One region of the Oikeobacillus pervagus genome, then DNA from elsewhere that is predicted to be linked to it. Evidence: riboswitches for the same ligand, from Rfam matches in the RefSeq annotation. Region 1 holds a riboswitch; the other holds the start of a gene.
What was found. Region 1 has a riboswitch for FMN ahead of ribD (bifunctional diaminohydroxyphosphoribosylaminopyrimidine deaminase/5-amino-6-(5-phosphoribosylamino)uracil reductase RibD). Riboswitches for the same ligand answer to the same signal wherever they lie in the genome.
Positions count from the first base shown of each region.

Region 1 (4,913 bases):
GATACTGAATTAATCAAAACAGATATTAGGATTCTCCAGGATAAACAACTATTACAGGATCATAAAATCTAGGGAAAACAGTAATCATTAAAGGAGATTAAAGAAAATACAAAATGGCCTAGAATGGCAATCACAAATGCAAGCATTGGTACGTTAATTAGTACTATTGTGGGCGGTGCGTTGCTCCTTTTTATGCCATGTTTCAAAAGTAGGGAGGTAAAATGAATGATTAACTGGAAAGTACGATTTAAAAATTGAAATTGGGTAGCAGGGTTTATTTCTAAATATGAGTTTTTGCAGTAACATTCCGCTCTCCTGTTGGAGGGGGAATTATCTTTTATTAGAGGGTGCAGGTCTTATTCAACTTCATTTCAATTTCTTTCATCGCCTTAGGATCAATACATCTTATCTTTTTTAAATTGGCATTTTGTAGTTTGTCAATAGAATCAATGTGGGCCCTCATTAATAAATTTTCAGTCCAAATATAAAGAGTTAAAAGGGATATACTTTTATCTGTGTACATGTTATTTTCAAGGCTATTAATCCATATTTCCCCAATATCAATATTTAGGCAATCATTTTATAAGGAGCAAAAAATCAGGCAATTTTGTTCCTCATATTAATCGTTTAGATGAACTTTACGTATTCTTAAAGAGTCGGTAAATTTATTAGGAATAAAGATCAAAAAGATATAATTGCAGGTTGCATCTTAAACCATGAGAAATTTCAATAGGTTGTTTTTCGGTCATTATGCTACTCCTCTAATCATCTTTTTTAGAATATTTTACCATATTTTAAAAAGATGATTGTTGACGAGTTGTTGACGAATTGTTGACGAAACTGGTCAACAACGTCCATTTTCAATCCGAATTAAACCTAAATAGATTTGCAAAAACCTTGACATAATAAGATTGTAACAGCGATAATAAGATTACAATCGAATAGATATTCCTTCGGGGCCGGGTGAAAATCCCGACCGGCGGTGATGAACAATCGTTCTTAGCCCGTGACCCGTATACCGGCTTTGGTTTACGGTGGATTTGGTGTAATTCCAAAGCCGACAGTGAAAGTCTGGATGGGAGAAGGAGAGTTGCGTTTTAAAAAATAGTTTTTAACGCATATTTAGTCATGCTGGAAAAGTAAAAAGCTGTTGCTGTCTTTTTGGGAAAAAGGACAAGCTTACTTACAGTGCAAAAATAGATAGATGACATTCATTCCTTTCTATTTTGCCTTCTAATGTCTGTAAAACGCCCCGTACAATAGTTGATTGTACGGGATTTTTTGTTTTTAAATTAAGGGGAGTTTAAATCACATTTTCATGATATAGATAGGTCTTGAACCATGAGGGATTCGGCTTTTTTCACTATTCCGGAATCCTTACCTCAAACCGAATCTAACTAGTTTGAAGAACATTCAAAAAATAAGGCTTTATTTTATGCCTACAAAATAGGAGGGATGCTTTTTCATGCTTGCTGAAGATTACATGGACCTTGCCCTTCGTCTTGCCAAAAGCGTTGATGGTCAAACGTCACCAAATCCCCCAGTAGGCGCCGTCGTTGTAAAGGATGGCCGAATTATTGGAATGGGGGCTCATTTGAAGGCAGGTACAGCTCATGCAGAAGTACATGCATTAGAGATGGCTGGAGATGAGGCGATGGGTTCTGATTTATATGTGACTCTTGAACCTTGCTCACATTTCGGAAAGACACCACCTTGTGCAGATCTTGTAGTTGAAAAAGGGATCAAGAAAGTATGGATTGCAACAACCGACCCTAATCCGCTTGTTGCTGGAAAAGGCATCGAAAAAATGCGGAAAGCGGGAATAGAAGTAGAGGTCGGAATTGGTGGGCAAGAAGCGAAAAACCTATACAACGTATTTTTTCACTATATTCAAACAAAAACCCCTTATGTAACGATTAAAACAGCGATAACAGCAGATGGAAAAACAGCGACTTTTACAGGTTCTAGTAAATGGATCACGAGTGAACAAGCACGTTTGGATGTGCATAAATTACGCCATCAAAATGACGCTATTCTAGTTGGTATTAATACCATTTTAAAGGACAACCCTCTTCTTACCACCAGATTGCCCCAAGGTGGAAAAAATCCCATTCGAATTGTGCTTGACACCCATCTTCGAATTCCAGAAGATGTTCACGTAGTGGCAGATTCGTCTGTAAAAACAATTATTGTCTGCGGAAAGAATGCTTCAAATGAAAAAGAGGCCTTATTGCAGAATAGAAATAATCTGACCATTATGAGACAAAATACAGAAACAATCCATATTCCAACCTTGTTAGAAGAATTGGGTCAACTTGGAATGATGACATTATTTGTTGAAGGAGGAGCCGAAGTAAATGCTTCTTTCTTAAAAGAGCAAGCTTTTCAAAAGCTGATTGTTTATACGGCACCCAAATTGGTTGGCGGAAAAACTTCCCCTGGACCATTTGGCGGTGAAGGAATGGAACTAATGGAATCTGCCCTTCCGCTACAATTTACCAATGTTGAAATGATTGGCCCAGATATCAAAATAACAGCCATATTAAAAAAAGGAACGTGATATCGATTGTTTACAGGTATAGTAGAAGAAATTGGAACAATAAAAAGGATTCAATCAGGACAGCAATCATTAAAACTTGTGATTGGAGCAAACAACATTCTTAATGATGTTCATTTAGGGGATAGTATTGCCGTCAATGGGGTTTGTTTAACGGTGACTGAGTTTACAGCAAATGAGTTTCATGTGGATGTCATGCCAGAAACATTTCATTCCACATCGCTAAAGCAACTTAAAATGGGCTCAAAAGTCAATTTAGAACGAGCCATGTCGGCAAATGGCCGCTTTGGAGGTCATTTTGTGACGGGACATGTCGATGGACTTGGACAAATTCTCTCCAAGAAAACGGTGGATAATGCCTTATATATAAAAATTTCTATTCCTAATGATTTTGCTCACTTTCTTATGTATAAAGGATCTATTGCGGTAGATGGTACGTCGTTAACCATTTTTGAAACAGAGCAAAATTTTTTCACTATTTCGCTCATTCCACACACACAGGAAACCACGATTCTTTCTCAAAAAAATGTGGGGGATGTTGTGAATTTTGAATGTGATTTACTTGCAAAATATGTTCAAAGAATGACCCAAAAACAGGAAGAAAAAAAGAAGAGCACATTATCCATGTCGATGTTACGTGAGAATGGCTTTATTTAATAAAAGAAATTATCTATTCGTTCTCATTAACGATAAATTTCAAGAAACAGCCATGAATTAAAAGGGGTGAATGTTTGATGTTTGATCAAATTGAAGCAGCAATTGAAGATTTAAAAGCAGGTAAAGTGGTCATTGTGGTGGATGATGAAGACCGTGAAAATGAGGGAGATTTTATTGGGTTAGCTGAAAAAGTTTCACCTGAGATGATCAACTTTATGGCGAAAGAAGGACGAGGACTTATTTGTGTCCCCATTACGGAAGAAAAAGCGGAACAATTAGGTTTAAAAATGATGACAAACCAAAATACCGACTCACACGGAACGGCTTTTACGATTAGTATTGATCATCAATCAACACATACAGGAATTAGTGCCTTTGAACGGTCGAGAACGATTGAAGAAATGATGACAAAAGAAGCAAAACCACAAGATTTTAATCAACCTGGTCATATTTTCCCTCTTATTGCGAAAAAAGGAGGAGTCCTAAAAAGAACGGGACATACAGAGGCGGCTGTCGATTTAGCTAAATTAGCTGGGTCAGAACCTGCTGGCGTTATTTGTGAAATCATGAATGAAGATGGAACAATGGCACGAGTACCTGATTTACGAAAAATAGCTGATCATTTTCAAATCAAAATGATTACTATAGAAGATTTAATTGAATATAGAAGAAAAAAAGAAAAACTCGTCGTTCGTGAGGTGGAAATTGACTTGCCGACTGATTTCGGTCATTTCAGAGCAATTGGGTTTACAGATATTGTGAATCACCAAGAGCATGTTGCACTCGTCAAAGGAGATATTACGACACCTGAACCTGTCTTGTTGCGTGTTCATTCAGAATGCTTAACAGGTGATGTGTTTGGTTCTTGTCGATGTGATTGTGGACCACAATTAGCTGCTGCCTTAAAGCAAATTGAAGAAGAAGGAAGAGGGGTTCTTCTTTATATGAGACAAGAAGGGCGCGGAATTGGGTTGATGAATAAATTAAAAGCCTATAAATTGCAAGAAGAAGGGCTAGATACAGTAGAAGCAAACCATAAGTTGGGCTTTGCTGCTGATTTACGAGATTACGGAATTGGGGCGCAAATTCTTCAAGATCTAGGCATTACAAAAATGCGATTATTAACAAATAATCCGCGAAAAATCGCTGGTTTAAAAGGATATGGTTTAGAAGTCGTTGAAAGAGTACCTATACAAATGCCAGTGAAGGCGGAAAATGAACGATACTTACGGACAAAAGCACAAAAATTAGGACATATGCTTAAAATATAGGGGGAATAGAGAATGAAGACGATTTATGAAGGAAACTTAGTCGGAACAGGATTGAAAATTGGGATTGTAGTGGCAAGATTTAATGATTTTATTACAGGAAAACTATTAAGTGGGGCAGAAGATGCACTGATTCGCCATGGCGTACAAGAGGATGATATTGAAATTGCTTGGGTACCAGGCGCATTTGAAATTCCTTTAATCGCCAAAAAAATGGCTGAATCCAAAAAATATGATGCCGTTATCACATTAGGAACTGTCATTCGTGGATCAACAGCTCATTTTGAGTATGTGAGCAATGAAGCGACAAAAGGAGTTGCCCAAGCAAGTTTACAATCAGGAATTCCAGTGATCTTTGGTGTATTAACGACAGAAACAATCGAACAAGCCATCGAAAGAGCTGGAACAAAAGCAGGAAATAAAGGATGGGA
Region 1 is NZ_JAUSUC010000006.1:74,657-79,569, reverse strand. It holds FMN riboswitch at 946-1,091, shown strand; gene ribD (bifunctional diaminohydroxyphosphoribosylaminopyrimidine deaminase/5-amino-6-(5-phosphoribosylamino)uracil reductase RibD) at 1,466-2,560, shown strand; gene ribE (riboflavin synthase) at 2,567-3,214, shown strand; gene J2S13_RS03850 (bifunctional 3,4-dihydroxy-2-butanone-4-phosphate synthase/GTP cyclohydrolase II) at 3,292-4,485, shown strand; gene ribH (6,7-dimethyl-8-ribityllumazine synthase) at 4,498-4,913, shown strand, end outside.

Region 2 (4,913 bases), on a different contig from region 1:
GAGCACATTGCAAAACAGTTTTTCCGGTTGAATTCTCCCCTGTGAATCTAAGGGTAAGGAGGGTAGGGCAATCTACCTCCTGTGAATCAAGTAAGGATTCAAACTCTTTATATAATTGATCAGCCAATTGTCGTCTATTCAAGTGTAGGTTTTGTATATAGGTCTTTACCCAAAATTGGATCGATTCATCCCGTTCAATTGGATAATACTTTGTGTTTTCATAAATGAGATTGGATGCTACTTGTACAAGCAAGTTTAATCTTCTCCAGGCAATTTTTGCAGTGTCTTGTAATTGCCAGCCATTTAAATAAGGAAAATCGATCTTTTGTTCAAAGGCCTTGATCTCCGCGAGTCCTTTTTTAGTGATGATCGCAGCCTTTTGATCATTTAACTGAATCCATTGTTGTTTAACTAATAGACGAATGATTCCATCAAATTGTTCCCTTGATAGAGAAGGTGTCGTTTGAAACCATTTGGACAAATGATATAAATGTGCATCCTGGATGGTTTGTGAGGATTTCTTTCCTTTTAAGAGATGATAAATGGCATAAACCGTTCGATCACCATTAATCAAATGAATACACTGTAAAACAATCTCTTGTAAAAAAGACATTCAATTAACTTCCTTTACCATTATTCATTATCCTTTATTCTATCACGAAAATTGTCGGTGTACTTTTATATTGACATGTACTAGGAAAATTTTATTCATGAAATGTTACATGATGTCATTCGTTATCTATCCATTAGCACTTTTGTATTGAAAAGAAATGAAAACAGATTTACAATGAGGGTAGGAGATTTTTGAACTACTCGTCATTAAGCGAGAAAAGTTATACAAACTGACATAGATTATTCTCAAGGAGGACATATACATGGCTAAATATACAATTGTCGACAAAGATACATGTATTGCTTGTGGTGCATGTGGCGCTGCTGCACCTGATATTTACGACTATGATGATGAAGGGATTGCCTTTGTTATTTTAGATGATAACCAAGGAACTGCGGAAGTTCCTGAAATACTTGAAGATGATATGCAGGATGCCTTTGAAGGATGTCCAACCGACTCCATTAAAGTGGCAGATGAACCATTTGATGGTGATGCATTGAAATTCGAATAGTCGAGGATAAATGTGCAAGCCGATAGACACTGTAGCTAGACGTGGACAACATTTTTTAAAAGGTTATCACAGTTCTAAATTTTATAGTTCCCTAAATCAATAAAAAAAGCTGGTCAATAGATCAGCTTTTTTTATTGATTTTGAAAAGAGCAACGACCCCGTCGCTCTTTTATTCTTATGCACCTTTAGCTACCATTTGTTTTTGCAACCATGAATCCATGCGTGTGAATATAAGCATGAAAACAACGGCCACAATGAATCCTTTTATAGCGTTAAATGGTAGGATCGCTGTAATGACTAATGCTTTTGTTTCAGGTGCGCTCATTGCAGGTGCATTCATAAAGATCGTATACGAAGGTAAAATGATGTAATAGTTTAGAATGCTCATCAATAACGCCATTACCGCTGTACCAACAATAAGTGCAAGCGTCATTCCTTTTTTTGATTTTATTTTATTATAAACAAAATAAGTTGGTAATATAAATGTTAAGCCTGCGACAAAGTTTGCGATATGTCCGATAGGTACACCAGTGGGGCTTCCTAGCATAATATAATTTAATACATTTTTCAATAACTCCACTAGAATCCCTGCGACCGGCCCATAGACAATTGCGGCAATCAATGCAGGTACTTCGCTAAAGTCTACCATTAGAAAACCTGGAAATGGTGGAATAGGAAAGTTTAGTAGCATAAACAAATAGGATACACTACTTAACAGCCCAATAGCAGTAAAACGACGAATGTTCATCTTTTTCATTTGTTTCTCCCCTTCTCGTGATTCATCGACACAAGAAGCAAGGTTGCCATAAATATAGAGCGCAGATAAATAAAAAACCTTAAGTATCTATACTTAAGGGAGGATCGGCATGCTCAAATAAACGTTCGATTTTTTATTTTTTGTGAACGTTGGCAGACCTCCATCTTCTCCCATCCAGACTATACTGTCGGCTTTGGAATCACACCAAATCTGCCTTACAAAAAGGCTCGCGGGCTTAGAAATGACTATTTCAATACCGCCGGTCGGGAATTACACCCTGCCCCGAAGATGAATCATATAATATTATGTTCAAGCTAATTATACTAAATAATATTTCCATTGGGAAGCAAATACTTCGAATTCAAAATGATTTCCATTTAACTGAACTTTTTTTAAAGAAAATCCTTGACATAGCTAGCTGAAGGGAATAATCAATATTTGATCTGGGTATATATCGTTCGTATGTAAATGGTTCCGACTTTTTAATTGATCTACACTTATAGAAAATTTACTAGCAATTCTCCATAATGTATCTCCGTTTTGCACATGATATTTTGAATGGGTAGCCGTTTCAACCGTTCGAAAAGGATCATGGCTTGCAATGACATAATCCCCTTTATGGGCTTGTCCAAAAATTGTGAAGGGATTGATCGCATTCTCCTTTTCATATGTCCAATCCCCTCTATGGACTTCAAAATGTAAATGGGCGCCTGTTGATTTGCCGGTATTTCCAATCGAGCCAACTTGTTGCCCTTTTTTGATTGAATCTCCTTGTGTCACTTTTATTTCGTGTAAATGAGCATATACTGTTTCAAAGCCACTTGTATGTTGAACAAATACAACTTTCCCATATGTATCTGAAATATATGATTTCGAGACGACCCCATCATCAACTGAAAAAACAGGAGTCCCTGTTCGGGCGGCAATATCCACGGCCTTATGTGTACCGCCCCTTGATCCATAGACGTCAGAAATAATCCCTTCTGCTGGGAACATCCAATCCTCTGTACCCGACACCGTTTCAGCATGTGCCATTCGACCACCAACAATAAGCATTCCTACACATATTGCCATGATGATGGCAATGATAAAACGTTTTAAATAGTCTAGCATAATACTATTTATTCCTCCTCACATTTTTCCCACATCATCCATCATATGAATGAATGTAAAAAATAAGACCAGAATATTCACCGATCTGAAGAAAAAGTAAAAATGAGTTTTAAAAATATGTTTTCTTTCACCTCAGATTGGGTCATTAGGATGAACTCTTTCACTACCTTGTTAGTATTTGAAAGAAGGAGGAAATTATTCACTGCAAAGGTTTGAATTTATTCATTATTGACCGATTATTTCTGATGTCAGTAGAGATTGTTGGTTATCAAAATCATAAACCGGATGATAAAAGTTGTATGTTCTCCATCTTTTCGGTGTTACATTTTGAAATTGTACGGCTTCATATCCCTTATTTTTTGCTGTAAAAATAATAGCCTCGATTAACTGTTGAATTCCTTTTGGAGATTTATCATTTAATAATAAGGTGTTATAAAAACGGACATTCGCAATTTTCTTTGAACGTGGGGTCATGACAAATAATGGTATATAACTATGCCCTTCCTTCATTAAAACGATAAAGTGACCGTCAATGGTTTTGGTCTGAAACGGGTAAAGTTGCTCATTGATTCCGTTATATTCATGATCATCCGAAATGACTACTTTATTATTTAATTCAATAATTTGATTAGGAGCAGGTAAATAATGATTAGGGATGGCTTCAGGAACCTTTGTAGAAAAAATAGCATTCAATGGTAAGATATTAGCCATTTCCTGATTTGGTGAATTTGTTTTCATTTCTAAATTCGCAGTTGTTGAATATTGATCAACCATTGTATTGGAGCTTTTTTGAAAAGTTGCGATAACAGATAATAATAAAAATAGGATGGCAGCTGACGAAATCGTGCTGATCCAAGTAAAAGGCGTCTTTTTATTTTGAGAATGGAGGCATTCATTAATCGTTTCATAAATTTCTTCAGCAGGTCGCTGATCTTTAAAATGAGGCATTTCCCTTAAAAGCTGTTCGATTTTCTTTTCATCCCAATTCCGCATTTTCACTTGTCAGTTCCCCCTTTTTATCCTCTTCGTTTAACATTTTCTTTAACTGCTTCATTGCACGATGTTGGGTCGTTTTCACCTTACTCTCACTCCAATTTAGAGTGGCAGCTGTTTCTGCTATGGAGAGGTCCTGGATATAACGAAGTATAATCACTGATTTCTGGTCGATCGTGCAACGATCTAAACAGTGATAAAGCAGACGACTTTCTTCATTCTGAACAGCTATTTCCTCCGGTAAAGGCTGTGTGCTATCAATGATCTTGCTATTAGACCAATCAAATTTCTGAAATAATTTATTTTTCCATCCTTTTTGTTTACGAAAATAATCTAAGGCTACATTTCGGGCGATAGCAAATAACCAAGTTTTTTCCGAACTCTTTCCCTGAAATTTATTTAATGAATTCATCACTCGAATATATACTTCTTGCATAAGATCTTCAGCCGTTTCCTGATTTTTCACCATATAAAAGAGAAATTGATATACATCTTGATGGTATGTTTCATATATAGTAATAAAGTCGGAGTCCATTCACTCTCCTCCCATCTATTTTATTAGTCGTCTTTCTGAGAGAAAAAGTTACACTTTTTTTAAATGATTTGTAAAAACACAAAAAGGAAGGTTGCATTAAAACAATCCTTCCTTTTTTTCTTTATTATATCATGCTTTTTTCGTCTATCATGATTCAATTTTTGTAAAATCTTGTTTCTTGAGAAACAAGATTTATCGCCAGCTTTCAAAAGGATGATCATTATTTCGACAGTTCTTCTGGTAAATCAAATGAGAATGTCGTTCCTTGACCTAGTTTACTTTGGACTTTTATAGAACCATTATGAGCCTCGATAATATTTTTGGCAATGGCAAGCCCTAGACCTGTTCCTGATCTTCCTCTCGTTCTGGCTTTATCTGCTTTGTAAAAACG
Region 2 is NZ_JAUSUC010000001.1:112,787-117,699, forward strand. It holds gene J2S13_RS00600 (YpbB family protein) at 1-613, opposite strand, end outside; gene J2S13_RS00605 (ferredoxin) at 876-1,124, shown strand; gene J2S13_RS00610 (ECF transporter S component) at 1,300-1,881, opposite strand; FMN riboswitch at 2,040-2,175, opposite strand; gene J2S13_RS00615 (peptidoglycan DD-metalloendopeptidase family protein) at 2,296-2,994, opposite strand; gene J2S13_RS00620 (hypothetical protein) at 3,220-3,993, opposite strand; gene sigX (RNA polymerase sigma factor SigX) at 3,971-4,522, opposite strand; gene J2S13_RS00630 (ATP-binding protein) at 4,743-4,913, opposite strand, start outside.
Region 2: it holds a riboswitch for FMN, as region 1 does, so the genes downstream of both, J2S13_RS00610 (ECF transporter S component) here and ribD (bifunctional diaminohydroxyphosphoribosylaminopyrimidine deaminase/5-amino-6-(5-phosphoribosylamino)uracil reductase RibD) in region 1, are expected to answer to the same signal.